Regions from separate parts of the Alkaliphilus metalliredigens QYMF genome, predicted to be linked through region 1. Evidence: riboswitches for the same ligand, from Rfam matches in the RefSeq annotation. Region 1 holds a riboswitch; each other region holds the start of a gene.
What was found. Region 1 has a riboswitch for cyclic di-GMP ahead of AMET_RS24405 (putative bifunctional diguanylate cyclase/phosphodiesterase). Riboswitches for the same ligand answer to the same signal wherever they lie in the genome.

Region 1 (10,027 bases):
TAAAATCTAAGTGAATTAAGGCAAAGGATACATCTTCTTCTATTAGTCTGGTTACTTCCACTTCTAAGAATGTCCTTTTATACAATCCAGTCAGTGAATCATAGAATGCTGCATTTTTCAATTCCTCTTCCAATGCCTTTCGATTGGTAATATCCACCCCGATGGAAAGAATTTCAGTGGGTTCACAATGTTCTTGATGCTGTAATACACTACTATTCCAAAGGAGATCCACTCTCTTTTGATCACTGGCAATGAACTCAAGCTCATGATTCTTAAATTGTTTGCTATTTTTCACTTTTTTAAAAATATTCTCCATTAAATTTTCATCCGCTTCAGTGTTCAAAAGATCCCACCATTTCTTGTCATAGAGCTCATCCTGACTATATCCAAATATGGATTCTCCAAAGGGATTCAGACTTTTAATTTTCCCTTCTTCATCCCAAATTCCAATAACCACTGGTGCTTCTCTAATAATACTTTCAGTCAAATCCTTTTGATACAATAGTTCTTGTTCCGTCGCCACCAGTTCCTCGTAAGTTGCCTGTAATTCTTCAAAGGCTTCTTTTATTTTCATGATCGATTTTCCAAATAATACCGAACGCTTTTCCACTAATACATAAATTAGTATCATGGTCACCAAGACATATAGCCAACCTTTATATGTCTGAATTTGTCTATAAATCGTGATATTTTGTACCATTATATAAAGTATCTTATCGGATAAGGCGATCCACAGTAATCCAAAGATTCCATAGATACCTGTAATGAACATGGCTTCTTTATGGGGATTGATTTGATGGTTTTTATCAAGATATTGATTAATATTTTCTTCATTTTTATGTAGTTGGTTTGTTTTGCTTTTAAAAAGCATCGCATCATCCCCTTTTTTTGTTTCTCCATGCAATACAGCTTTATAAAGATCTTATCTTCGGGGCATAAGATTCTCCACCGCATTCTCCAATATCTCAGTTCGGTAAAACCAGTAAATTGAGTTTCCTGTATTTTGAGAAAGTCGTCTCTTCCTTACCACTATTTACGATAAATGAATTGTAAAGCTATTACTATAGATTCGTCAATTATCAGCAACTTTCCTTCTTTTTCCGTATTTTTTTTCCTGAAATCACATATTATTTTCTCCATTTTGGGTTTTCGCCCCCTTAATCAATACAAACTTCCCTTTCATCAATGATACCCTAAATATATGGTGAATCACTTCAAATAAGAAAGGATTTAATTGAATATGAATGCTGCTTTCCTACACTTAAATCATTAAAAGTTATTTACTCTTTTAAATTCGGGTATACATGACTTATAATACTGAAAATCGATGTTTAATAATCAATCCATCTATTTCATTAAATCCTCTAAAAAATCTAGTTAAAAAAGGAGTTGTTTATGTGAAAATCAATCAAAAAAATTATTAATGAGTTTAGTTTTAGTTTTTTTAATTTCATTGCTTGTGGCATGCAGCGTTTTTCACTCACTTATTGCGTTATCGCAAAAAAGTATTGCCAAGGTCCCCACATGAATAAGCAGGAGCCTTAGCAATACATTGTAGATAAATCTTACGCGTTTTCGTATAAAAAATAAGCTTATCAGGATAAGTGTAATCTAAAAGAACGATGTACATTCCAATCAAAATTAATTTTTTAAAAACCAGTAGAATCCTCACCTCCATGCTTTTTATTCATCATACTCTTCAAATAAAAGCTTATGTAAAAAGTTATCGTTATATATTTTTTCCACCTCTTTTACCTCCAATGGCCTGCTAAATAGATAACCTTGGATGTAGTTGCTCCTTGCTGCTTTCAGTTGTATATATTGAGCTTCCTCTTCTATGCCTTCTGCCACTACATCTAGATTTAGACTATGGGCAAGGGCAATGATTCCACCTATCATCTTGAAATTTTTTGTTTCCAGATATTTATCACTTAAGGATTTATCCAACTTTATTTTATCTACTGGTAAAAATGTTAAATAACTAAGAGAAGAGTACCCAGTACCAAAATCATCTAGGGCCATTTTCACCCCTAGTGCTTTAATTTGATTTACAAATTCAATTGTCTTCTCAATTTTTTCTAAAAAGAGACCCTCTGTAATTTCTATCTCAAGATAGTTAGCCTCCACATGATTTTCCTTGAGCTTAGCTTGTAAAAAATCAATATAACTTAAATCATTCAGTTGCTTTGCTGAAAAATTAATTGCTATTGGCTTTAGGGATAATTCCTTCTTTTTCCATAGGGCTACTTGCTTGATGACTGCTTCCGTTACCCATCTACCAATTTCTATAATCATTCCCGTTTCTTCAGCTACTGGAATAAACTGTGCTGGAGATAGATTGCTTTTTTTAAGTCTTAAAAGAGCCTCAAATCCCACAATTTCTCCTGTATAGGTATCAATTTGTGGTTGGTATAATAATTTAAACCCATCATCTTTTAATGCTATCCTTAATTTATTTTCCACTTCAATCTTTTCATTTAAATTGGTTAGCATTTCCTCATTAAAAAACATATAATTGTTTTTCCCAAAACCCTTAACACCATACATCGCCATGTCAGCATTCATGATTAGCTGACTTACACTATTGCTATTTGACGGGTATAGAGCAATTCCAATACTGCAGGTTAGATAAACTTCATCATCCTCCACCAACAACTTGTTACTAAATAAATCAATCACTTTTCTTGCGTAATTCTCAATTTTAAGAATATCCTCTTCTTCTTTTATAAGAATAAGAAACTCGTCTCCACCAAGTCTTGATACAACAAGATTTTCACCTTTTATATGCAATAGGGCTTCAGTCACTTTTTTTAACACCTTATCTCCATATACATGACCTAATGTGTCATTGATTTCCTTGAAATTATCAAGGTCTAATAGCATAATCGCCCCGGAACGATTATGAGTAAATTCCAGCTCTAGCTTTTCTACAAGCATTCTTCTATTAGGTAAATTTGTTAGGTCATCATGATAAGCAATATGCTCAATATATGCTTCCTGCTTTTTTAGCTGATAAAAATAGTGATTGATCTCATCAAGCATGGCATTAATAGAAGAAAACAACCCTAAAAAGGTGTCTCTCTCCGGTGATGGAAGCCGATAGCCTGCATTCTTTTCTACATCAATTTGACGAATACTTTGATCTAATTGATCTACTGGCTTAATTACATTTCTATGTTGTGCCCACAAAAACAACAAAACCATAATCATCGTTATCATGCTAAAGCTTAGAAATATAAAGTAAATAGAACCATACACATTTTTCATGGACAGACCGATTCCAAGTATTCCTATGATTTCACCATCATCAAAGAGCGGAACTGTTATTTCCAATACGTTAGCATTTAGGTCTTCAGAATACCACTCAGTTGCTATTGTTTCTCCCTTTAAAGTGCTTAGGTATTCCAGATCATCGGTATATACGATGCCAATGTCTCTAATATCTGAATCAGCTATGGCCTTTAACTCCTTGTCTACAATAAGGGCATAGGCAATATTATCTTCTTTAGCTAAGCTTTCAACAATTTCCTGGTAGTTAAATTCTTGTTTTAGGATTTCATTGTTAATGACTGGATTTCTTGCTTGTTTAAGCCCATCTTCTAGTAAATCATTAATTATCTTCATAGAGCTAATCTCATTATTAATTTTTCTAGTGGTTAAATTAGCCAAATTGATTCCGCCTTGTTTCATTTCATCTAACAGTAAATTTTTACTGATATAATAGCTCGTCACACTGACAGTTAAAATAGCCAACACCCCAATGAATAATGGCAGGTATACTAATTTGTACTTATTAACAATGTGGTTTTTCACTTTATGCTTTGACTTTGGCATGGGGTGCCTCCCCTCAATTCAATAGATTTTATTCAAAAAAATAAGTGCCTTAAAGGGCACCTATTTTGACAAAATATAACTTTAATAGGCAACCCGACTATCCTATCGTCAAACGACTTAGATTCGTGGCTTTGCGTCACCATCTTTCGATGGTTTTGCCTTTACTTATTTTTAAAAATGAATTTTTAAGAAATATTGCTAATTTTCAGATACAAAGTCCTATTGGAAGTAGGACTTTGTTCTTATTTCTACAATCATACTATCACAATTTACATAATATTTCAATATATGCCATCTCATATTTCCTTACAAAATGAGGAAAATAATCTTCCTAATAAGAAGATTTTAAATTTACTTAGTCTTTTTATTTTTTTTGCATATATTTGAAACTTTTACATCAATTTCGTGTATATAATAAGTGAAGGTCAAAAATGGGGGGGATACCTTTGGAGGTCTCTGATGAAAAGCTAATTAAGCTTTGCCAAGATCAAAACATGGAGGGGTTTGATCTATTATATACGAAATACCAAAGCTATATCTATCGACTATGCTACAATTATACCCACTCTAAAGAAGATTCCTTAGATTTATTACAGGAGGTATACATAAAAATCTATCAATCCATCCCTCGCTTTGAAAAAGGCCATCCGCTATCTCCTTGGATTAAGAAGATTACAATTAATACCTGTCATAATTTCGCTAGGGCTAAAAAACCAACCCCATTGCCTTTAGATCCCACATTAAGCATTCCATCTGCTGACAACGTTGAATTAGCATTATCCTATAAAAGCACTGAAAAACTACTGAAGACCAGTATCAGTCAATTGCCCCATGAAATAAAGTCGGTGATTCTTCTTAGGCATGTAGAAGCCATGAGCTATCAGGAGATTAGCCAATGTTTGTCCATACCCATAGGAACTGTCAAGACCCATTTATTTCGAGGAAGAAAACACTTAAAAGATCAGTTAAAAAAAGAAGGGGTTTGGGAGGTGTAGAATTGAACTGTTCATTTGATAAAAGCTTACTTCAAGAGTCTCTAGAAAATACAATTGAACCATTGGAGTCCATTATACTAGAGGAGCATCTGAAGGTATGTCATGGCTGCCGAAGGGATTTAATGGAACTGAAACTCCTTCTTTGGGAACTTGAGGAGATGTCTTCCGTTGACTTACCTCCCGAGGCACTTGATGTGAAAGCCCGTGTATTACATGATTTTAAAAATCGCCAACCATCTTCCGAAGATACTCATCCCTTCGGTATAAAGGATTTTGTTGACATTCAAAGTAACATACTCAGTAGTGCTACCCTCTTTCTAAGGTTTATTCCAGGAGCTAAGGTAGCTTCTAAGACGTCTAAGTCCACGATAAAAAAGGCATCTTCTTTGCTGGAAAACTTCATTACAGGATCCTTTAAGATAAGGTCCAAGAGTTCCTTGCTAAGGAATGGCCTATGATTTTATTAGCGATACTTCGTTATCTACTCCTATTTTTATTGGCAATACTACTATTAATCCTAATTATCCCAGTGGATTATCATTTAATGGCTTCAAAGGACCTAGTTGTCACGTTTAAAGGTCATATCGGCTGGTTTTGGCACTTAGTAAAGGTGGATTTCACCATCATCAACAACAGTCCTAAAGCGATAAGAATTAAACTTCTTGGTCTTCCTATTTCCATCCACACCAGTGGAGAAGAAAGGAAGACATACAAGAAAAAACAAGAATCAAAAAAACCGAAGAAGAAAAAGACAACAAAGAAAAAAGTAAAATATAAGAATAAGTTCCCATTAGCATGGGAACATGTTACCAGAGAGTTATTAGATGTTATTTTCTTGGCTATCAAAAGGGTGCTACATCATTTGAAACCCAAAAAGTTCAGACTTGAGGGAGTCTATGGATTTGATGATCCTTACTATACCGGTATCATACTGGCCATTACAAGTTCCCTACAGCCCTTATTTAATGACTCTCCCCTAGAGATAACCCCCTCTTTTGGGGAAACAAAGCTTGAAGGAGAGTTAGAAGTCCATGGTAGAATCATTGTTATTTTGTTTCTATGGATTGTGTTGCAACTTACTTTATCTAAGCCCATTAGAAAGATTCTAAAAATATTATTTATTAAAGAGAAGGAGGAAAAAAAACATGTCAACTAACTTTTCAGAAAATGCAGGTCAATTATTCGAAAAGCTTGAAAAATTCTTTACATCTAAAACCGTTGTAGGAGAGCCTATTACCGTAGGAAGTGTTACCCTCATACCCATGGTAGATATCTCATTTGGTCTCGGTACAGGATCAGGGGATGGAACCGATGAAAAAGGAAATAAAGGAGTTGGAGGTGGTGGTGGCGTTGGTGCCAAGGCTACACCAACAGCCATAATCGTCATCAAAAATGAAGAAGTTCAAGTCCTCCCAATCAGTCAAAGAGCTGGTATGGAAAAGCTTTTAGAAATGGTACCAGACATCGTTGCTAAGGTAAATTTAAATAAGGAAACAACACAAGAGGCTCCCAAAGAAGAGTAAGATTACACCAGTTTAGTGCTTTATATAATACCTTGAAATAACTACTCACAAAAAATACCTAGATATCATACTCTAGGTATTTTTTCTTTTTAGCACCCTTCAGTTTTTCACTCCTGCGTAAATATGAATTGCGTCTCTCATAAATGCTGCTGTTCCAGGTTGTTTTTTATCATAATATGCTCTAAACCTTTCGTCATCCACATACATCTGGGCAACTCCAGCATGGGCTTCTTTTGTATAGCTGTCCCAGTAAAAGCTTATCCATTGGCGATGTAAGTCTGCTGCTCTTTGGGCTAATTCACCTGCAGGGTCCCCGGTTTGAAGTGCTGTGTGAAATGTTTCAATCACCGCATCTGCAAGGGTGGTAATTTCATCATATTCTCCTTGTGTCATGTTTTTCAGTTTCTTATTGGATTGATCAATGCTCTTATCACCATACTTCTCACGGATCTCCTTACCATATTTCTTTTCATTTTCCTCGGTTAACTTTTTCTTAAAGCCTTCAAATTTTTCATGGTCACTCATTATTATTCCCCTCTCCTTTGCTGCAATTGTTTTATCTACATTTGCAATTAACCTGTCTAGTTCAGCTCTTTTTTCAAGAAGCTTCTCCTGATGCTGACCCAATGCCTTTAATTCATCAAAGTTAGGTGCAGTGATTATTTGTTTAATCTTTTCCAAATTCACACCCAGCTCCCTGTAAAAGCGTATTTGCTGTAGCCTATCTACTTCTTTTTCCCCATAAATACGATATCCGGATGAATTAACTCTTGCAGGCTTTAAAATCCCAATTTCATCGTAGTATCTCAATGTTCTCGTACTCACACCTGCCATTTGGGCCAGCCTTTGCACCGTGTACTCCATCCTCTCACCTCCTGTTAATCTTATGATACACCTTTACGCTACGTCAATGTCAACGGGTATTTTAAGATTTCTCTATATCGATTTTTTATATGAAGCTAATTTAAATAAAAAATACTGCCGGATAAGGTGCATTTCGCACCTTGCTCGGCAGTTTTTTATTTACCTACATATCCGGTTTGTTCAACCAAGCTTTGTCCCTCATCCGATAACACCCATTCAACAAACCGCTTTACATTTTCATCTTCATTAGATTTTAATGTCACTGCATAAACAGGAACTGTAAAGGGATAGGTCTTATTCCGTATATTTTCTGAAGACGGTCCAATACCATTGACCGAGATATGCTTAATTTGATTATTGTTAATCATCTCTGATGAGTAGTACATAAAGGAATATCCGATGCAATTCCTGGCATTTTTGTAGCCTGCAACTTGAGTAATTATGTCGCCCATCCCACCTGCATAAGTTGTTTCAGTAGGGGGGAGCATTTGGATCTCCTGCATGACCTGATTTTCCATTACGGTTTGACTACCAGAGTTTTCAGGTCTTTGGTAAGGCAATATGCTCCTATTTTCTCCGCCAACTTCCCGCCAATTTGTTATTTTGCCAGCATATATCTCCTGTATCTCTTTTATCGTTAGATTATCAACAGGATTTCGAGCATTTGTAAAGAAGACAAATGCCTCGTATCCAATGGGGACTAAGTTGAATTCTTCTCCCTTTACTTTAGCTAACTCAATATGTCCCTGAGAAGGTTCTGCCACAAATATGATGTCGGTTTCCCCATTGATTAACCGTTCGTATGCAGTGCCTGTTTTTGTACATTTGATGATGTCAAATGGTTCCTCTTCACTGGATACAAAGGCAGTATAAACGTCCTTTTCATGACTATTTTTATGTTTTTCATAATGTTCTCCTAGGCCTTGATACACTTCTTGTACAAAGGCTGCATAAACAGGATAGGCTGCGGTGGCCCCATCAAGCCGAGGCATCGTATCAAAGTCATTAAATTGCAAAGAAGCAGGTTTGTCTAGCCTTGCAAGTCCATTCCCCTCTTTAAATGGCGCAATTTGATAAAGGTCATATTCATTTAAATCCTTACTTATTGTGGATTCTCCGTAACGAAGTTCAATGATCCCATTACTAATCTTCTCCCTAGAAATCAGTCCGGAAAAAAACAAAGGAATAATCAGTGCAAGAACGTATGCCTTCCTTGTTTTAAATAAACTCTCATGATGTAATTCTGCCTTTGATAAAAACTCATGCAAATGGATCCCCAGGGCAAAACCTGTGTACCCCATGAGCTCTGCTACAATTGCCAAGTACTGAAAATTACCAAAAAAGAGTATTAAATGAAAAATAGAAAAGGCAGGATTTTTAAAAAAGTAAATTCCCCACCAAGTAGAATTATAATCATGAGGCCCCATGACAATTGCAAGGGTAGCAAAAATCAAAGTATAAAGAATAGGTACCATGGATGCAATATAGATGCCCTTCATTGAGGTTATCTTATTTTTTATACTCTTCTTAAACATAAATCCAATGCCCCCACCAATTAAAAGTGGTATCGTAAAGGCCATGAGCAAATAAATCAATCTACGAGTCTCTCTTCCCATGCTATCGGGTAAAAGTTGTCCTGAAGCCAGCTGCAAGCTTAGGGTTAGTGCTAAGGTCAGTATCAGCGGAATTAATAACATTGGTAACGCTAGGCATGATTTAATGTAATTTTTAGTTGGTGTCAACTGGTATCCCCCTTTAGAGTCAATATTTGTATCGGGTATTCTTATCCGAACTTACGAACGCTACTCCATTGTACCTTTGGTTAAAGCTACATCTCCTCCATAAGCCTCTTTATCAACGGTATATCCGCTGGTGAAAAATCAAATTGATCAAGTTCTTTCATACTTACCCACTTTACTTGATCGTGTACAGATAACTGAATTTCACCAGTCACCTTTTTAGAGAAATATGCTAATAATTTTATTTCTCCAGTGGCATAGCGATAAGTACTTTCACCAAAAAAATCACCTACCTCAATCTCTATATTTAATTCCTCTTGAATTTCTCTTTTTAAACAACCTTGAGGTGTCTCTCCCTTTTCCATCTTTCCTCCTGGTAACTCCCACATTCCTTGTAATTTTTCATTTTTTCCCCGTTGTGCTATTAGAACCAGATCATTTTTCATTATAATTGCTGCTGTTACTCTTTTCATCATAACCACCCTTAGCAAAAGAAACAATATGTAATCCATCCAAAATAACATCCATATTATACCACATTATTGCTTATTAATATATAAACCCTCTTCACTTTAAATTTGCATGATGAAAGCCCTCTCTTTATCATAGCCTAAAGACAGGACTTATCATCATTATTAGTCGATATCACTTAAATTGCATGGTTTATTTAATTACTTTTATATTTTCGAATGTGTCCGACGGATACTCTCTCCAGATTAGCCTCTTCTTTTTTTCCTCTTACCGTCACCTGTGTAATAGGAATATTCATTTCCCTTGCGATGATTTCCTTTACCCTGGATCTACAGAAACTACCCTGACACAATCCCATACCCGCTCGGGTCCGTCTTTTGATTGCGTCTGTTGATTTCTTTTAAATGATTCTATACTAGTATTTAAATTTGCCAATGCTTCCTTGCATTTCCTCGGATAAGCGTGCTAATGCTTCACTGGCATCGGATATTTCAATCATCGATGCAGTTTGTTCTTCCACTGATGCTGAGGCTTCCTCTGCACCCGCTGCATTTTCTTCAGCAATTGCTGCTAAGCTTTGCATAATACCCGCAAGTTCGTT
Region 2 (10,027 bases), 1.4 Mb from region 1:
ACCTTTAGATCATTTTTGGATGGATAATGACTAAACTTAAGGCTACAACATAAATAGACATCCTAGTTTTTACTCTAGGATGTCTATTTATGTTCAGTAGGTGTTACTTCTTTTTGTTTTTCTCTTTAAGAGCTGTATTATATTGTAGCTCAGAGCTTGATGCGTTTAGACCACCAGTAACTACGGCCATGCCCAGTCCGCTTAAGGCACTCATTGATCTTGACAGCCCTTCATCTAACGGCCTGCCATCAAAGTAAGTATCTCTCATGTGCTTGTTAATGTGTTTAAAATCTTTTTCGGCTTTGTTGAATTTTTCGTATGTTGATTTCATACTCTTAACAGTATGAATATCATCCTCAATAAACCTTGAACCTCTCTTCAATAATCCTGCATTTCGCAAGCAAAAATAAGCAAATGTAATATATAGACAAAATATAAGACTGGACTTCTAGGCACAAACAATTTATAATTATTCTTAAAATTCTGTCTAAGGAGGCAATATTATAATACCTTATAACCTACATTCCACTTAACTTAAATTAGAAAAAACGGAATTAAAGTGTAACAAATTTCCAAAAAGGATTTTTCAATTTTGCGTCGAAATACCATCATAAGAATATATTTCAGGAGGTTCTCATGATGGTTGATCCTAGTATCGTTGAAACATATAACGTTGGTAAAGAAGGTTTTATTGTAGCTCTATGTGAAGCACTTGGTGTGCCGGTATTGATTAATACTGCGCTTTCAAGCCCTACGGGTAGACCCGAGGAAATTCCATATGGTGTTCTTGCCATGATGATGGTAAACATGTGCGATGATCATCATCCTGTCTATAGACTTAAAGAATACTATGAAGACAAGGACATTGAAGGACTTTTCCATCAGCCTATTTCATTAGAACAAATCAACGATGATCGTTTTGGAGGATTTCTTGATCTTTTTCATGCAGTCGGTTGTCGGAGAATATTTTCTCAAATTGCAGCAAAAGCAATCACTCTTTACGGTATTCAAATAAAGAACATCAATTTTGATACGACTTCAAAAGTCATGTGGGAGACTATGAAACACCAGAAGGTACCCTGGGGGTGATCAAAATGGATTTTGGTCATAGTAAAGATAAACGAAACGATAAAAAACAGATTAAATATGGCGTTGGCTGTGCTGAGGGCATTGTTGTTGATGCTGAAGTTCTTTCAGGTAATAAAGATGATAAGACGTATAATCTAGATACTTTGAAAAAATTAGATAAAACCCTAGATAATTTAAATGTCAGCAAAGAAAATTTTTACTACATCGCAGACAGTGCACTTTTCACAAAAGATAATCTGACTGCAGCTTCTGAAAAGAAGATCAAGCTAATTACTCGAATGCCTGATAATATACTAGAAGCTAAAGCGGCTATTAAGCAGGCCGCTGATCAATTGTCCGACTTAAAAGTGACCACGATTCAAAATGCTAGAGAACAAACATTAACCTATAGGCTTATGGAAAAAACTTGTGAGTATCAAGGGCATCCTCTAGAATTAGCCGTTTGTTATTCGGAATCCCTCATAGGAACAAAAGAAAGAACAGTTACAAAGGCAGTAGGTAAAGAAGCTGAAGTAATAGCTAAATTAGCTAAAACCTTTGCTAAACGAGAATTTGCCTGCGAAGAAGATGCCCTTAATGAAATCGATAAAATTAAGTTAAAGGATTTAAAGAAAGTAAAGTATCATGACATCACGTTTGAAGTAACGAGCCAAGAACGTCGTAGACGTGGTAGACCATCACAAAAGGCTGATGCTAAAAACATCCAAGGCTATCGATATTATTTAGAAATAGAGCAATCTATGATACTTTCTACTCAGTTCGCATTCGTGTGATCTGCCATCCTGATAAACCATGGGAGCGTAGTTTTGTTAAGCCACTTAAAGATGCTGTGAAAAAAGTGTTGAAATATCTCCAAATTCCTGAAAATACATTTATCAGGGGTTCTACTTAATATTAAAATTTTCAGGAAATAAATCATAAATATTTATAATCTATTCAGCGGAATATAGGATATAAATTATCCATTGTCATTCAATGAAACAATTCATGGCCTCTCAATGCATCAAAGTCTACAACTGATTTTACTTAATAGATAATTGTTTTTTTCTTTCTTTTCATTTTTTTGCTATACTATAATAGAAGTAGTATCATAGCCACTTCCTTAGTGAGAACAGTTGAATTGGAGTGAATGAAAATGAAAAAGATAAATGTGGGAATTTTTATATTTGATCAGATGGAAACCTTAGACTTTGCTGGGCCTTTCGAGGTTTTTTCTGTGACGGGACAACGGAGCGGAGATGGAATCTTTCAGGTCTTTACGATTGCAGCACAATCCGGTCCTGTTTTGGCGGTTAATGGCCTTAGCATTAACCCTCATTATGTGATGGAAGACTGCCCTGAAATCGAAATTTTAATTATTCCTGGTGGTGTCGGGGCTAGAGAAGTGCTTAATCAAAAACCGCTTTTAGATTGGGTGAAAAATACTTCTGTGGAAGCTGAGCTCGTTCTATCTGTATGTACAGGGGCTTTGATCCTCGCTCAATGTGGACTTTTGAAAGGATTAAAGGCAACAACCCACCATCAATGCCTAGAGCTTCTGAAAGAACTAGAACCGACCTTAACAGTTACGGGAACCGAGAGATTTGTAGACAATGGCAAGATTTTAACTGCAGCCGGCATTTCTGCAGGGATTGACATGTCTTTATATGTGGTGGAAAGACTGTTAGGAAGAGAACAAGCTGAAGAAACTGCTCATTACATGGAGTATCCTTATTAGAGAACCCCATAAGTAAAAAGCCCCTTGGGATTTAATGAACCCAAGAGGTTTTTACTATATATCAATTATTTTCTTGTATATCGTCAAAATCTGATTGTATTTTAACACTTAAATTTAGCGATGCTCTCTTGCATTTCCTCGGCTAAGCGTGCTAATGCATCACTGCCATTAGCGATTTCTTCCATTGCTGCAGTTTGTTGTTCCACTGAAGCTGCAGCTTCCTCAGTTCCTGCTGCATTTTCTTCTGATATAGCGGATAGGTTTTCAATAATGCTTATAATCTCATCCTTTTTAACTTCCATTGATTGCCCTGATTCATTGATTTCTGCTATTATTCCCTTCATATCTTCTATTGCATCATCAATTCCTTTAAATTTCACGTTAGTCAATTCAACGCTTTCTGTTTGAGATTTTGTGATTTTACCGACCTCTTGCATTGTCTTAACAGCATTTCCTGTTTTATCAGTTAATTCTTTGATGATAGTAGCAATCTCCTCTGTAAAGGCACTAGACTGTTCTGCTAACTTTCGTATTTCATCTGCTACTACTGCAAATCCTTTACCTGCATCTCCTGCTCTAGTGTAACTGGCAAGTGTTTTTGGAGAAATTTTGGCAAATAGTTTTCCATAGTAATTTCCAAATCTCTCCATACACTACTGCTTGTAATTTATCTTATAATCACTGAACTTTATTAAACGAATATTAGTTTTTATCTCTTATGACTTTTCTGATTTGCTCATAAATATCTTGCTCCGTATACTCGAAAATATGACCTTCATCATCTTCTACAGGAGATCCATACTCATTTAATAATTCCTGCTTTAAGCCATCAGAGATAGTTATCCTTCTGCTAAACAAATACTTTTTTAAATCTTTCTCTCTTAACAACATAATCACAATCGCCTCCTTCATCTATTAAAACAATGATTCTCGATGTTCTAATCTATAGCTCTTACCTGTCATATTAAATAGCTCACATCTGTAAGTGATTCTATCTAACACTGCCGTGGTTAAAGCGGGGTCCCCTAATAACTCGGTCCAATCTTCAAGCCCTTTGTTGGAGGTAATAATTAACGATGTTTGTTCATGAAGGGCTGATATTAATTGGAAAAACAAGTTCGCTTCTTCTCTTGATATGGGGAGGTAACCTAGCTCATCGATGATCAGAAGACTAGAAGATAAAACATTGTTGATTTTCCCTTTGCTTTTTCTTGATATCTCCTGTGTTTTTAAACAGTGCATCAGATTGTCCATGGTGGTGAAGCTAACCTTGTAGCCCATCTCTACAGCCTTGTACCCTAATGCAATACACAAGTGGCTTTTACCTACCCCTGGAGGGCCTAAAAGTATTAGATTATACATTCTATCTATCCAGTCCATCTCAATAAGACTATTGATTTGTCTTTGGGTAATCGATCTTTGAAAGGTTAGATCGAACTCTTCTATTGTCTTAAGTACCGGAAAGCCTGCAGCCTTAACTCTGCGTTCCTGGGCCTTTTTCTCTCTGAGATCGACTTCGTTTTCTAATATTGACAGTAAAAGATTCTGATATGAAATGTTGTTTATGTCAGCATTTTCAACGATGGAATCTGCATTGGTATTTAAGTAGTTCAATTTGAGTTTTTTAGCGTGATCCTTTATTGATTCTAATTTTTCCATTTTCTTTTATCCTCCTTCAGGGCACTCATGTATTCTCTAATATCTCGTACTTGAGGCTTTAAATCCTGATATTTTGAAGGAGTAGTTATGTCAGCTTTAAAGTACTTCTTATTTAGTTGTCTGTTTTCTTCAAGTTTTAAGTACTGTATGGCATCCTTCAAGAGCCCTGCGCTAAACAATTTCCTTTCAATACAGTAGCTTAATGCCCTTTGAACAATTGATTTGTCTTGGTTTTTTACTGTATTCATTATTAGGGCAAATTGATCTTTAAAGTGTCTTGGCTTCTCTATTTTTAATACATCAACAAATTCATTAGCCTTTTCAGTATGGTCTAAGCTTTTTAACACTTTGTTGTAGATTTCATGACTTGTACAGTGTTTACTCTCATTCCTATCATAGTGCTCTATTTTCACTAATTTTCCTTTATCCTGACTGATTTTATGTTCAATAATTAACTGTTCTGTATCTTGGTTCTTAATTTCCATGGTATCTTTCTTAATAATTAATTTAACCTCTTTCCCTGGAGAATAGGTTCCCGTAGGGACTTGGTATCTATTTTGCTTGTAAAAAACTGTATTGTTTTTTCTAACGAGATAGGTTAAACTATTTGTATTAGTTGTGTTTACAAATAGAGTGGGTATTGGCTTTAAGTGTTCCTTTTCCAGGGCAAACACTTCTGCCGGTACCTTCTTTGTTGTTTCATGGACTTTTTTATTACCTCTTCTTTCTAACCATTTCAGCGAATCATCATTAAATGAGTCAATATCTACAAATGTTCTATTCTTTGCAAAATTATACTTGGCATATTTCACTACGGCTTCAATTTTCCCTTTACTCTGTGGGTCATAACCCCTGCAAAGGTACACTTTAAACTTAAGGGAATTAATATAGTTTTGAAATCCTTCTGTGTATATGATATCTCCATGATTTTCTGATACCACTAGGACTCTGTCCTGGTCATAAACAACCTCCTTAGGCATTCCTCCAAAATATTCAAAGGCTTTATTATGGGCCTCAATGAATGTCTGGGTAGTAAAGGGCTTGTCTATCCAATAGATGTATTTATGTCTGGAATGGGATAAAACCATACCAAAGCAATATACTTTGATTCTTGTTTTGTCAGGTTTATCTAGCCATATTTGGCCCAGGTCAACCTGTGCTTGATATCCCATAGGAAGCTCATCCACCTCCTCAAATTGCCTTGCTGAAACTACTTTAGGGAGCTTATGTTCTTCCCTTAAGTGATTGACATATAGTCGTAAAGTTCTATCCTTAAAGTCCAGCACATGATATTTTTCCTCTAGCCAATCATATATTTGAGCACTTGATAAATCCCTATGTTCTCTAATCCATGCTAAGACTTCGTCCTTATATTTGTCCACCTTCCTTTCTCTAGATTCAGTTCTTTGTCTTAAGCTTGCAAATTCATCTGGTGTCATATCCCAATATTTATGTACTGTTTTATAGTCGATCTCCAGCCTCCTTGCTACCTGTGATTTATTCAGTCCTTTGGACTTGTATCCTTGGATTTCAGCAAACATATTCCACTCCTTCAATTTCATTCCTCCTCTGGTGTCACTAGCTAACTAATTCTACCAGAAGGGATATTATTATTGTAGTAAATTGGAAATTATTCTCCGTTTTTGTTTGCCAAAATCTCTCCCTTTTATTTTACCAGTTACATCTAGCTGCTTCTATGGCTGCATTTAATGCCAATAGGTTTGTTTGTGCTGCAATATCTTTAATCATCTGACTAGCGCTGTCTATTTTTTCTGCACTTTCATTTGTATTGACAATAATCTCATGTACTTTCTTTGCCGATTGATTCGTCGTATTGCTCTTTTTCACCAACTCTTTTAATATTTCTAGTCCGTCATCCTTTAATTTAATAACTTCATTTGCAGAAGTATTTAAATTTCTGATAAATTGCTGATCTTTTTCAATTAAGTCACCTAATTCGTTAATATGCTCTACGCCCTTTTCTGTATCCTTTGCTTGGTCGTTAGCGCCTTTAGCAATTTCCTCAATAGTTCTAGCTACTTCATCGGCTGCTGTAGCTGACTGTTGACTAGAGGCTGTTAACTCTTCAGAGGAGGCCGCTACCTGTTGAGAAGTGTCTGAGATTTGCCTGATAAACACCCTGAGGTTGTCCGTAATAGTCTGAAATGCAGTTGCTAAGGAACCAATCTCATCTTTTCTTTTCATCAATACTTCTGGCATATCTTCTGTAATATCCAAATCAGCTATTCTCTCCGAATATCTTATAGTTGAAATGATTGGTTTTACAATTGAATTTCCTATTAGATAACAAAGAGCGATACTGATGGCTAAAATAATAACAGCAGTTAAAGTAATACTTCTTTGGAGTCTTGGAATAGCACCTAATACTTCCTCTTCATTTGCAGTAATGGCCATGATCCAATCCGTACCTTCAATAGGTGCGTATCCCGAATAAAGATCATTTCCTTCAAACTGATAGCTACTGACACCAGTTTGTTCTTCAATCATTGTTTCAAATAATCCTGCCATGGACTGTAAGGTGGGAGCATGCTGCACTTCTTCAATTGGATTCCATTGATTGATTACCCTATCTCTGTCTGGATAGGCTATGACTGTACCTTCTCCATTGATCATGAAGGCATACCCCATGTCTCCAAAACCCATGTCATCAGAAATGGCATTTAAGAAGTTGGCATCTTTAATGCCCACAAGCCCCCCTATAACTTCATTGTTGGTATTATATATCGGAGCAGATAAAGCTACGACTACAGATCCATTGTCTGCTGGATTTATACTAACTGTGGGAGGCATCATGCCTCTACGACCAGCCATGGAGTCAGTAAAGTAGTCTCTCATATTTACGTCGATCCCAGTATCATCAGTCCTGAAAGAATCTGTAAAATGAAGAAATCCATCTTGACCAACAATGCCTATCCTAATATAATCTTCTCGCTGTTGGACTATTACTTCTAGAAAAGTTAATTTTTCTTCTAAAGAAGCCTCTTCACTACTTATCAAATCTCTAGTCGAAAGTCCTTCAATATATACATAGTGAGTATCAATTCTAGCGTTTATCATCCGGCTCCCTTCTTCTGCTAATAATCCCAGAGCTTTGTCTACTTCTTGTGTAACTGCATCTCCAGCTGTAGTTAAAGAAACAATGGCAAAACTTCCAGATACAAATAAAATTAATACAGAAAAATAGACAATCAATTTTGTTTTAATACTTTTCACTTAATAACCCCCCCATATTTTATTTTAAATAAAATTCCTTACTTTACTCTTATTTAACCACATAAAAAGACACCCACTTTTTATGTAAAAACCCAGGTGCCTGCATAAACAAATCCCCACAAATCATACTTGTTCTATGATTTCTAGTTTTATTTTGGCAACCTGGCAATCATAGGAATAAAGATCCCCTTAGATCCATAGCTTTGCGTCCTTATTTTTCAATAAGTTTGCCTTTATCAAGTTTATTGTGTCGCCTTCCCTTAACCACTACTCCTCCATTAGGAATTAATAGCCATTCAAACTCTTCTAAGAGTTGTCATTCAGATCTGCTTTAGTTCGACAAATTTCCACTAATTTCTCACTTCTATATTTTAACACATAATAACATAAATAGGGTAAATATTTAGAATTTATAAAAAACAATCAATTATATGGAGTACCTTTATTAGAAAATCCCATAAGTAGAAAGCCTTTAGACTCACAAATAAAGGCTTTGATTATCAAGCTATGCCGATTTGATCTGGAGATCATGATGTGTTTTCATAAAAAGTGCTACAATAATAGATAATGATTCAACGCTTCTAGTACTTCCTTTGCCTTTCCTATGATGGTTAAATCAAAGGCATAGTCAGTACTCCTCTCTTCATTATTGATAAAAACTTTCTTTCCTTTTGTTAGCATCGGAAGATGATTCACAGGATACACTTCTAAACTTGTTCCAATTACAATCAGAAGGTCACACTTCTGAATATCCCGCAAGGCAGAATCCCAGGCTTTAGGTGGTAGGGTCTCGCCAAATAGGATCACGCTAGGTCTTAGGCCTTTATCACCACAGGATCCACAAGTCTCTACCGCCAAGAAACGCTCTAAACTCGCCTCATGATTACAGTTGTTACATCGAATTTTTCTGATGTTTCCATGAAGTTCATATACATTTTGACTTCCAGCCATTACATGTAACCCTGCCACATTTTGTGTGGCAATGCTTCTGATCATTCCCTTTTTTTCTAAATCCGATAAAATATAGTGTCCTTTATGAGGTTGAATGCCAACTAAAAGTCTTAATCGCATGTCATAGAACTCATGAAATAATGAATAGTTTTCATAAAATGTATCGATGTTTGCCACGGTTCTTGGATCGATACTCCGCCACCATCCCTTTTCACTTCTAAAGTCAGGAATATTGCTTTCCGTATCCATACCAGCTCCAGTCAGGATCACTGTGTCCTTAGATTTTTTAATTAAGGAAGCCAGCTTGATGACTCCATCCTTCATCCTTTCACCATTGAATACACTACTCATTTAAATTCCTCCTAGTACTTTTTTCCTATTTATATATCTTCTATGATTTCTACATTTTCCCTTTATATATCTGAATATTATCACATTAATTTTTACCGATATTTTTTCATCTTCCATCTACCTTTTATGTTTCTTTACCCATAGTAACGATCTATTCATAATATACCCAACCCGCTATAAATATACGAAATTTATTAAATTTTATTTTTATCCATTAATTAAAAAACAATAACCTTCAATCATTTTGATAAACATACAGAATATTGGTTTTTGTGAATATACTCAGTCTAAAGAACTGGCAAACAGAAATAGGACCCTCCATGAATTCATTACTCAAATTTTAAACTCCGAATCAAAAAAGCTGAAATTTAAATTCCAGCTTTTTTGATTTGACTTTCAATATCTAAGTTCCTGGTATGTATTAAGTTACTTAGAGCTGAATTTTCAGGATATGCTCCTTCCAAATCACCAAAATCAAAATCTCAATGTTGCTTTAAGTCTATTTGGATAGATGAATAGTTCAAGTGCATTTTTAATATCACTTATGATTATGTTTGCACTATTCATTGCCTTCATGGAACATCCTTCTTCTCCTATAATACATATTCCAATTCTTGATTCCTCAAGCATCCATGCATCATTATTGCCATTTCCTATTGAAGCCGTAACCCTTGAACTCAGTTTTTGAATGAGCCCTAGCTTTGCTTCTCTTTCATCCTTTGTTTCAATCCCAATAATTGTTATTGGAAGTCCCTTCATTTCAAATTCAACACTTCCAAATGTGTCTGCAGTTATGACATATAAATCAACCAAATGTGAAAGATCCTCTATCAATTCTGGAACACCAGGGATTAGAATACCATCTTTAGCTAAGGTACCGTTATAATCTAAAACTAAATTTTTAATTTCAATTTTACCATGTCCAGGTATATCAACACTTATCATAGGATTTCTTAATCTCTACAATCATCATGATGTTGATGTTCATGACACACAGAGCCTGTCGACTTCAGTTGGCCTTGTAAA
Region 3 (10,027 bases), 2.5 Mb from region 1:
TATATCGTGATTTTATCCTGCATGTTCTCAAAGAATAAAAATTAATTAACAAATCAATGTACTGAATTACATTATTATCCTTGTTCCTTTTCAATTATGATGGGTATATAAGTATAAGTAGATAACCGAAATCTTTGATTTCGTGTTAGTCACTTAGTTAGAAATTTTATGATTCCTTTCATCCGAAATAATCCTAAAGGAATCATGAAATTCCCTAACTACCTTGATTTTGTATCAGTCACTTAGTTAGAAATTTCATGATTCCTTTCATCCGAAATAATCCCAAAGGAATCATGAAATTGCCTAACTACCTTGATTTTCGGTTAGTCACTTAGTTTATTCATCTATAGGGGGAACAAAAATGAAGTATGACGTAAAAGATATTGCAATTATTGCACTGACTGCTGCATTAACGGTGGTCATTGGTTATCTATTCTATGTAGTGGGAAGCTTTTTTCCGATTCCCGGATATAAATTTATTATCTTTGCACCATTTTTAGGATTTATGATATTTATTCCCACACGTAAAATACAGAAAGTAGGGGTTATCTCCGCTGTGAGTATTGTTTTTGCGGCTTTAATGACTCCTGTTAGCGTATTTATGGGGATTGCCATTTTTATGACTGGAATCACCACAGATTTGCTTACACTGCTACTCCTTCATAATTACAATCAGATGTGGAAAATCACAGCCTCCGTTGGCCTATACCCCATGTTCTCTGTGTTGTGGTCCTTTTTAGTATCCTACTATTTCACAGGAAATGCAATGTATCAACTGGTAGGAGGTTGGATCTCGATCCTACTATTATGCCTTGTTATTTATATCTTAGGTGTAGTGGGTGCTTATCTATCCAACAAGGTGATCTTTTCCAGAATTTCTAAAAGCATAATTTCCTAGATATTAAAAAAACCTAGGGACCCCAGATTATATGTGATGTAAGGGTCCTAGGTTTTTGAATTAACAAAGAAGATGAGGGTTTTTCAACAGTTTTTATTTACTACTTTCCATCATACCTTTCACTACTTTCTCGGGGGTAATAGGTAAATTTCTCACATAGACTCCTGTTGCATTAAAGACTGCATGGGCAATGGCTGGCGGTGGGGTATTGATCACCACTTCTCCTATTGACTTCGCACCGAAGGGCCCTGTTGGTTCATAGCTAGGTTCAAAGGCCACGGTTATTTTATTGATGTCTTTTCTACAGGGAATTTTATATTGCATAAAACTGTTTGTCATCATTCTACCTGCTTTATCGTAAAGAACATCCTCATACATTGCCATACCAATCCCCTGTACCAGACCTCCCTCTGCCTGGATTCGAGCCAGGTTAGGATTAATCACTGTACCACAGTCTATCACCGCTACATAGTCTATCAAAACAATTTTTCCTGTTTCCAGATCTACCTCTACCTCCGCAAATCCTGCAATAAAGGGTGGAGGACTTTTATCTCCTCCAAAGGTACCTGAGCCCATTAATTGTTCTTGCTTTCCTTCTCCTGCCCCTACATCGGCAGCAATTTCATTTAAAGACACTTGCTTGTCTGGATGATTAATCACCCCTATTGTATCCCCCTTAAAGCGTAAGCCCTTCAATGGAACCCCCAACATCCCAGAAGCCTGTCTCATCATTTTCCCCTTCAAATCTTCAGCTGCCTTAATCACAGCATTACCCGTTACATAGGTTGTACTAGAGGCATAGGAACCGGTGTCATAGGGAGAGAGATCAGTATCAATTCCATGGACAATGAATTTATCCATGCCTATCTCTAAAGTCTCCGCCGCCATTTGAGTTAAAATGGTGTCAGAACCCATTCCCATTTCAGTGGCACCTATTAACAGACTATACAATCCATCATCGTTTAACTTAATGGTGACAGCTGCAGTATCAATTCCAGCAATACCTGAACCTTGCATTGTAATTGCCATGCCTACAGCCCTTACCTTCGTATCACTCACCCTTTGACTGGGATATTTTTCCTTCCATCCAATCAATTCTTTACCCTTTTCAATACATCGATCTAATGTACAACTATCTAATTTCCCTGGCTCTCCTGCCTTTGAACCACTTAAAATAGGATTGGTTTCCCCTTGTTTAATGAGATTTTTCTCTCTAACCTCTGCTGGATCCATATTTAGCTGATCCGCCAACTGATTAATAGCGGATTCCAGAGCAAAAATACCCTGTGTCACCCCATAGCCCCTTAAGGCTCCTGCTGGCATCTTATTGGTGTAGACCGCTTCTCCACTATATCTGACTGCCTTTGCAGTATTGTATAACGGCAGGGTTTTATAGCCTGCCACACCTAACACCGTAGAAGCATGCTCTCCATAGGCACCTGTATCCGATAGGGCTTCCATATCAACTGCCTTGATATTCCCCTCATGATCTGCCCCTAGTTTTACTTTTATTTTCATGGCATGTCGACTACTTGTACAGCCAAGATTCTCTTTTCTATCATAAATTATTTTTGCAGGTTTCCCTGTTTTCAATGTTACAATGGCTGGAAACACTTCAACAGAAGCATTTTGTTTACCACCAAACCCACCTCCGATTTTAGGTTTGATCACCCTCACCTTGCTTTTAGGGATTTCAAGGGCATTGGCCACAATTCTTCTCACATGGAAGGGGATTTGTGTTGAGGTCACAATGGTTAATCTGCCACTGACATCTAGATAGGTAAATGCCCGTTGCGTCTCCATCATACCGTGGGCCTGTGCCTGGGTATAATAGGTTTCCTCCACAATTACAGGGCTATTTTTCAATGCTTCCTCCATATCTCCATTTTCTATCAAGACTGTGGCTGCAATGTTTTTTTCCCTTTTCATGCCTATATCAAAGTTTACTTCAAGATTTTCTTCAGGATGGATCACCGAAGGATGCCCTATGGCTTCTTCAAAATTCAATACCGGCTCTAGTATTTCATATTCTACCTTAATCATTTTCATGGCTTCAATGGCTGTTCTTTCATCTACTGCCGCAATAATGGCCACTTCGTCTCCTACATATCTTACATACTCATCTAATACCAAACGATCATAGGGGGAGGGTTCTGGATAGGATTGTCCCGCCATGGTAAAGCGTTGGTTGGGAACATCCTGATGGGTTAACACACAGGCCACACCACTTCTTTTTTTTGCCTTTTCTACATCTATGGATTTAATCTTTGCAAAGGCATGGGGGCTTCTTAATATTTTAACCACCAATGCCTTCACATTGACTAAATCATCTGTATACACAGGTTTTCCCGTGGCGATATCCATTCCGTCTATTTTAGTGATTGATTGATTGACTATCTTCATCTTCACACCACCCCCATATACTTTTTCACTGCCCTGAGCTGCCCTAGATATCCTGTACATCGACACAGGTTTCCCGTCAAATAATGGATGATCTCCTCTTCAGTAGGATTTTTCAGTTCTCTTTTCATGGCCAGTATCGTCATAATGAAACCAGGACTACAGAACCCACATTGTTCCGCACCCTCTTTGACTAAAACCTTTGCAAAGTCTGTTGCTTCCTCCTGAAGTCCTTCTATGGTGGTAATCTTTTGATTATTTGCCCTCACAGCAAGACTACTACAGGAAAGAGTGGGTTGATCATTTATCCAAATGGTACATAATCCACAACAGCCTGTGTCACAGCCTCTTTTCACACTATTAAAGCCATATCTTCTTAAGGCTTCTACTAAAAACTCATCATAACCAACTTCCATTTCTAATTGTTCATCATTCACTGTCACATTGATCTTCATCATGAGAGCACCTCCTTGATTCCTCTTTTAACTAGCGCCTTACAAAGAATCTGTCTGTATTCCTTTGTTCCTCTCATATTGCTCCCAAATGTCAACTCCTTAGCTGCCAGGATACTAACCTCTTCAATCATTGCTTCACTTAATTGACCTTCTCCTAAAAGCTTTGACGCTTCCCTTGCAATCATCGCCCTTTGTGGTCTTGCCCCTACCGCTATTTTGAATTCATTATTTTCTTTAGATACCGCTACATTTAATATGGCATAATCTCCTTGAGAATTCCTCATGGCATGAAAAGCTGCTCTTGTGTTTTTCTTTAGGATCACTATTTTGATTAAAATATCCTTTTGACATCCCTGGGCTAAAAACGCCGCCAAAGGAATTTTTCCACCTTTGTATAAAATCACATAGGCGTCAAGGGCTAGCAGAGCTGTAATGAAATCAGAAAACCCATACCTTGAATAAACAGTTGCCCCAACCGTTACCACATTTCTAAATTGGACCCCTAAAATTTCCTTTACGGCCCTTGGTAGTATGCCATCAAAATGATCATTTAGAATAGAACTCACTTCTACAGCTCTAAAACTGGTCATTGCCCCTATTTCAATGGCGTTTTCATCTTCTTTTATCTTATCTAATCCCAGATGGGACAAATCAATGGCTGTTGGTATGGTTTTTTTGCCCATTTTCAAAAACCCACAACCTCCCAATAGGGTGTTGGCTCTTTTTTCATTTAAGAGTTGATAGGCTTCTTCTATTGTATTTGGTATGGCATAGTTTTTTATTTGAAACAATTTAATCACTCCCCATTCCGCTACTTTCTAATATAACCAGAGCCTATTATCTCTCCAGTAATACGCCAAGTAAATAAATCCTTCACTATTTCATCTAAATGTAGTATAACATAAAACGACATTTTATTCGAACATTTATTTGTTTTAGAATTGTAAGGTTTGTATTATCTGAACAATTAATATGTTTTTTCATGTTTATTGTTCGTGTTTTTCTCGATGCTTTTATTTTTATATCTGATTTATTATCGTTACACTTTGTTAATCCATAAAAAAGCATCTTCGATGCTTTCGCTGGATGAAACAACTAAGCGATCAACACAATTTAGAAAACCAAAAATTACCAGAGAGGAGTTTTGTTATGAGTACATTACCGAAGGAAGTATTAAGGAGCATGATCAAGGACAATGATTTAATTACTGCAGGGGATATCCACTCTTTTCTAAAGGATCTATTTAAGGATTCTTTATAGGAGATGCTTGAAGCGGAGCTTGAGGTAGGTCTTGGATATTCAAAGCATGAGAAGAAGGCCAAGAAGACAGATAACGCTAGGAACGGTTATTCTTCTAAGAAGATGAAAAGCCAGTTTGGTGAGTTTGAATTGAAGATCTCTCGAGATCGTAAAGGGGAATTTGACCTAGGATTGTTCCGAAGTATCAAAAAAATATATCAGGTATTGAAGAACAGGTAATCTCTCTTTATGTAAGAGGTATGTCTACTCGATATATATATGATCAGATTAATGATATTTATGGCATTGAAGTCTCTTAAAGTGGTCAGTAAAATCACTGATAGGGTCATTCCAGAGATTAAAGAGTGACAAAACAGACCCCTGGATTCCCTGTACCCCTTTGTTTGCATGGATGCTATAAATTATAAAGTGCGTCATGAAGGGCAGATTGTCAATAAGGCCGCATACGTAGTATTAGGGGTGAATGTTGAAGGATACAAGGATATTCTAGGCATATAGATAGGAGAAAATGAAAGTTCTAATTTTTGGCTGGGAGTTCTCACGGGATTTTAAAACTGTGTATACAGCAAGAAGGCACAGCCCTAACTAATCTAAGCTCTGTAAAGGACAAATGGGGAGTTAAATATCCCTATGCGATTAATAGCTGGGAAAATAACTGGGATGTAAAAAGTAAATGGACCCAGCGCTACCATAACTGGGACCAAGTGTTGAATCAACTATTAATCATCTTTGAAGACAGACTAGAAAAATACATTTAGGTGAAATTTTCATCCTAGCCTTTTCAGGCTCAAAGAATAATTAATAAACCAGATGGGAGGCTAAACTACTCCCATTCTAAAAATTTTCTTTGCCTAAAAGTATGCTTTGCATACGAACTGTTCCATAGTCTTATTTGTCCCTTAACCTCTTCTCCACTGCCTTTTCCTCTAGTAATCTCATCTTTTTCTTTAGATTGATCTTTGTTTGCTAGTAAATTTTGATTTGGCAATCGTTGTTTATCATTAGCAATTACCTTACTTTTTATGAACATCATTAATCAATTAGCTACTTTGTTTTGAATTGTCCAATTAAACTAGTTAATTCTTCACCTATTGTAGATAATTTTTGAATAGAACCCATCATCTTTTTAAACTCAGTCCCTTGTTGTTCGGTACCACTTGCTACTTCTTCGGTGACTGCGGATGATTCTTCGATCACTGCCGATATTTCTTGAACAGTAGCAGAGATTTCTTGACTAATACTTGCTACATCTGTAGATAAGCTATTAATCTCTTTAACTTGTAATATACTTTCTTCCGTACCTTGAATAATACTGCTAAAAGCATCTTTAGTTCTTTGTGAAGTTTCTAACCCCTTTTCTATTTGCTTATCTGCATCATTCATCAAGCTAACAGCTTTACTCGTGTTCTGTTGTGTATTTTTTATCAACGCCTCTATGTTTTCAGTTTCCCCTTTAGAATTTTCAGCAAGCTTTCTAATTTCTTCTGCAACTACCGCAAAACCTCTACCAGCATCTCCTGCTCTTGCTGCCTCTATAGAAGCATTTAAAGCAAGAAGATTTGTTTGTTCAGCAATATTATTTATCATTTGTAATATTTGTGAGATCTCATCGGAATCATTTTTTAATGTTCTTATCGTTCCCCCTAAACCATCGGTGAAATCCGCTATTTCTTGCATTACATTCATATTTTCATCTATTGTAACTTGTCCAGTTGCAGCTTTTTCCATAACACTATCTGTTGATTCATCTAATTTCTTTAGCTTTACATCAATATCTTGTATATTTTTGGCTAGTTCATCAACTGCATGTCCAATATCCGTAATGCTTTGACTTTGTTCATTGGAACCATTGGCTAGTTGTTGAGTGCTATTGGAAATCACTTCACTAAACTCATTCATATCACTAGAACTATCAGCTAATTGTTGGGTAGACAAGTTAATCGTTTCAGTAGCATTCTGTATTTGTCCAATTAGGACCCGTAAATTTTCTATAGTATGGTTAAACATATCAGACAATTGTCCAAATTCATCTTTACTTTTAACTTGTACTTTTTCCGTAAGATTGTTATTTGCTAATCTTTTTCCTAGATCAGTTAAGCTATCTAATGGTTTCTTTATAAAAAACTTAATGATACCAAAAGCTACACAACCAGCTAAGAAAATTGAAACTAAAGTTGACATCACATTCATAAGCAATAGATTATCCATCACTTGAGATGCATATTGCAGAAAGATAGAGTTGCCTGTAGTGACAAAAGTAAATGCAAGAACAATAAAAACAGTCAATTTAAACTGTAAACCCATCCCAGCTTTTCTGATACTTTTAATCTTAGAAACGTTACCATTTGACATTGTGATTCCTCCTATAAACACTTAGTAGCAAACTATTTTAGAACTAAAAATGTATTATCAGGACCTCTATTTCTTCTTGTATGAATACATCTATTTTTCTCATCCCCCCCCTTTTTTTTTACAAATTTGTTATCGTATTTTAAAACTCACATTCCGCTGAATGTATATTTATTTTTCACTAATTATTGATTTATGCAAATTAAATCCTTTTATTTGAATTAAAGGAAATTTGCAACTGTGATATTTTTAAATAATTTCAAATTTTTATTATGATTTTAGAATATTTATGCGGAATGTAAGTGAGAACTTACTATCAATAAAAAATCTTTATCTCTTCATAAAAAATGGGCCTCTATTAAAGGGGCCCGATGTCTTAATACACAACTAATCAGTAAGCATATTGGCTTTTACACTTACTAATTAGCATTCCGGCAACCTGGCAATCATAGGAATAGTGTCTTCCCTTAGACCCATAGCTTTGCGCCCTTATTTTTCAATAAGTTTGCTTTTATCAACATTATTGTTGGTATTATGCAATTTTCAATTAAACTATATTCTCAGTAGGACTTTTTATCTAATATAAGTCCCGTTTAGATAGTACTTATACTTCAACTCTAAAACTATATTTCGACATTTTTTCTACAAATTCCTTCTTTATTTTACAAATTTTTATATTTTTTCAAACTATAATCCTTATAACATTCATTTAATTACAGTTATTTTCACTAGTGTTCAAAAATTAGATAATATTTCTATTGATTTTTAAAATTTTTTTCAGTTTTGTTGATGGAGCTCTACAATTAAGCCTTCAGGGAATATATTCCAGTAAAATTAAATACAACTATCCTTATAAAACAATACTATTCCTGTCATTGCTTCATAAGTGGTACATCTTTCGCGAAAACGACTTAGGCTTCGGTCACTTAAAGGCTGTTCCATAGAACTGGTAGTATGCAGGCCATACTGAAAACGTATATCGAATATAAGTGATTCTAAAATCTCTTCATCTGTAACTCCATGCATCTCCTTTAATATCATGGCCCCAATAATAACATTAACGGGTGTATTAGGACGGAATGCTTTATCGCTATAGAGGACAGAAAACTCTTCTTCATCAATAGCAGGAAATACTTTTTGTGCAAAGGCTTTTGCCCATGATTTCGCAAGAAATTTTTTCTCTCTTTGTGTAAGGGAAAAAGCACTGTCATTTAAAGATATTTGATTATAATCATTTGCTACAAAAGCCACTTTTCAATCCCTCCATAATTAGTTATATTAAACTAATTATATCAAATTCGGATAAATAATGGTGTTTGTATTAAATTATCTGGTGTATATAATTCATTTTTATATGTAAGCTTTTGACACTCTAATCCTATTACATAAAAAAGTACCAGATAATAAAATATTATCTGATACTTTTTGTATTACTTTACCTACTGTTATATTTATCTTCAGTGTCGTTCTTGTAAATTAAACTGCACTTTCCTTTGCCTTTTCAGGTGTACTTGTCTTTGGAAAAACAATATTAAGCACAAGAGCAACTGTTGCCGCTATAACAATACCCGAACCACCAAATAAAAGTCGAATTCCTTCCGGCATATTGACTAATATTTCTGGAACAGAACTCATTCCTAGCCCTAATGCTAAAGCAGTCGCAAGGATGATTCCATTACGTCCATCCAGTGGCTCTTGGGTAACCAAATTAATCCCACTGATGGTGATCATTGAAAACATAATGATTGCTGCTCCGCCTAGCACACTACTTGGCATAATGGATATTAGTGCTCCAACCTTTGGGAATAATCCCGCAATAATTAAAAATATGGCTCCAGTTGCTATGGCAAATCTATTCACAACGCCTGTCAGTGCGACGATACCCACATTCTGACTAAATGAAGTATTGGGTAGTACGCCGAACAGTGCCGCAAGAGAGCTACCAATACCATCCATTATTACCCCACTAGATAATTCCTTATCAGTGGCGTCTCTTTTTAATCCTCCCATTGTGATACCTGAAATATCACCTACAGTTTCAACAGCTGTGACAATGTACATAACGCCCATTGCTACAATGGCATCCCAATGAAAGGCTAAACCAAATTTCAATGGCGTCGGGAAACTGAACCATCCAGCCCCCTGCACAGTACCGAAGTCTACCTTACCCATTGGAATCGCTATCAGATAACCTACTATGATTCCGATAAGAATTGCAGAAGCACTTGAAAATCCTTTTGTGAATTGCTTAAGCATTAGTATTGTTACCAAAACCACAGTTCCTAAAAAAAGATTTGATAGAGAACCAAAATCAGCAGCTCCCGATCCACCTCCAAAGGATCTTACTCCTATTGGAATTAGTGAAAGTCCAATGGTAAGTACCACTGTTCCCGTAACCAGTGGTGGAAAAAACTTTCTTAAAGGCTTAATAAAAAAACCTAAGACCCCTTCAAAAACACCTCCAATAAGAGAAGCTCCCAAAATTCCCGCCAAACCATATTTAGCTCCTATGGCTAGACTGGTTCCTATGAAGCCAGAGCTTGTCCCCATGACAATCGGAAGCTTTGCGCCAAAATACAATTGTAGCAGGGTCACAACTCCCGCGATGAACATAGAAGCTTGAATCAAAAAAGTTCTATCCTGTACAGAAATTGATAAAGCACCT

Region 2: another riboswitch for cyclic di-GMP. It lies ahead of AMET_RS07250 (methyl-accepting chemotaxis protein); the one in region 1 lies ahead of AMET_RS24405 (putative bifunctional diguanylate cyclase/phosphodiesterase).
Region 3: another riboswitch for cyclic di-GMP. It lies ahead of AMET_RS02345 (methyl-accepting chemotaxis protein); the one in region 1 lies ahead of AMET_RS24405 (putative bifunctional diguanylate cyclase/phosphodiesterase).

The regions. Positions count from the first base shown of each region.
Region 1 covers NC_009633.1:2,940,878-2,950,904, forward strand. The annotation lists gene AMET_RS14415 (sensor domain-containing protein) at 1-871, opposite strand, end outside; gene AMET_RS24405 (putative bifunctional diguanylate cyclase/phosphodiesterase) at 1,684-3,834, opposite strand; cyclic di-GMP riboswitch class I at 3,919-4,004, opposite strand; gene AMET_RS14425 (RNA polymerase sigma factor) at 4,281-4,829, shown strand; gene AMET_RS14430 (hypothetical protein) at 4,832-5,287, shown strand; gene AMET_RS14435 (DUF2953 domain-containing protein) at 5,284-5,985, shown strand; gene AMET_RS14440 (GerW family sporulation protein) at 5,975-6,352, shown strand; gene AMET_RS14445 (MerR family transcriptional regulator) at 6,452-7,216, opposite strand; gene AMET_RS14450 (PstS family phosphate ABC transporter substrate-binding protein) at 7,372-8,958, opposite strand; gene AMET_RS14455 ((deoxy)nucleoside triphosphate pyrophosphohydrolase) at 9,045-9,431, opposite strand; partial or broken gene AMET_RS25075 (hypothetical protein) at 9,623-9,811, opposite strand; gene AMET_RS14460 (methyl-accepting chemotaxis protein) at 9,842-10,027, opposite strand, start outside.
Region 2 covers NC_009633.1:1,526,168-1,536,194, reverse strand. The annotation lists gene AMET_RS07295 (hypothetical protein) at 1-34, shown strand, start outside; gene AMET_RS07290 (hypothetical protein) at 104-331, opposite strand; gene AMET_RS07285 (DUF4277 domain-containing protein) at 637-1,089, shown strand; gene AMET_RS07280 (IS1634 family transposase) at 1,050-1,862, shown strand; gene AMET_RS07275 (DJ-1/PfpI family protein) at 2,225-2,806, shown strand; gene AMET_RS07270 (methyl-accepting chemotaxis protein) at 2,908-3,456, opposite strand; gene AMET_RS07265 (hypothetical protein) at 3,509-3,697, opposite strand; gene istB (IS21-like element helper ATPase IstB) at 3,722-4,465, opposite strand; gene istA (IS21 family transposase) at 4,453-6,021, opposite strand; gene AMET_RS07250 (methyl-accepting chemotaxis protein) at 6,137-7,699, opposite strand; cyclic di-GMP riboswitch class I at 7,853-7,941, opposite strand; gene AMET_RS07245 (SIR2 family NAD-dependent protein deacylase) at 8,252-9,001, opposite strand; gene AMET_RS07240 (HAD family hydrolase) at 9,476-9,946, opposite strand; gene AMET_RS07235 (NifB/NifX family molybdenum-iron cluster-binding protein) at 9,955-10,027, opposite strand, start outside.
Region 3 covers NC_009633.1:477,926-487,952, reverse strand. The annotation lists gene AMET_RS02380 (hypothetical protein) at 362-898, shown strand; gene AMET_RS02375 (xanthine dehydrogenase family protein molybdopterin-binding subunit) at 992-3,301, opposite strand; gene AMET_RS02370 ((2Fe-2S)-binding protein) at 3,304-3,753, opposite strand; gene AMET_RS02365 (FAD binding domain-containing protein) at 3,753-4,553, opposite strand; partial or broken gene AMET_RS27250 (transposase) at 5,017-5,312, shown strand; gene AMET_RS27245 (transposase) at 5,401-5,511, shown strand; gene AMET_RS27240 (hypothetical protein) at 5,538-5,771, shown strand; gene AMET_RS02350 (hypothetical protein) at 5,837-6,046, opposite strand; gene AMET_RS02345 (methyl-accepting chemotaxis protein) at 6,058-7,365, opposite strand; cyclic di-GMP riboswitch class I at 7,793-7,882, opposite strand; gene AMET_RS02340 (transposase) at 8,197-8,613, opposite strand; gene AMET_RS02335 (uracil-xanthine permease family protein) at 8,839-10,027, opposite strand, start outside.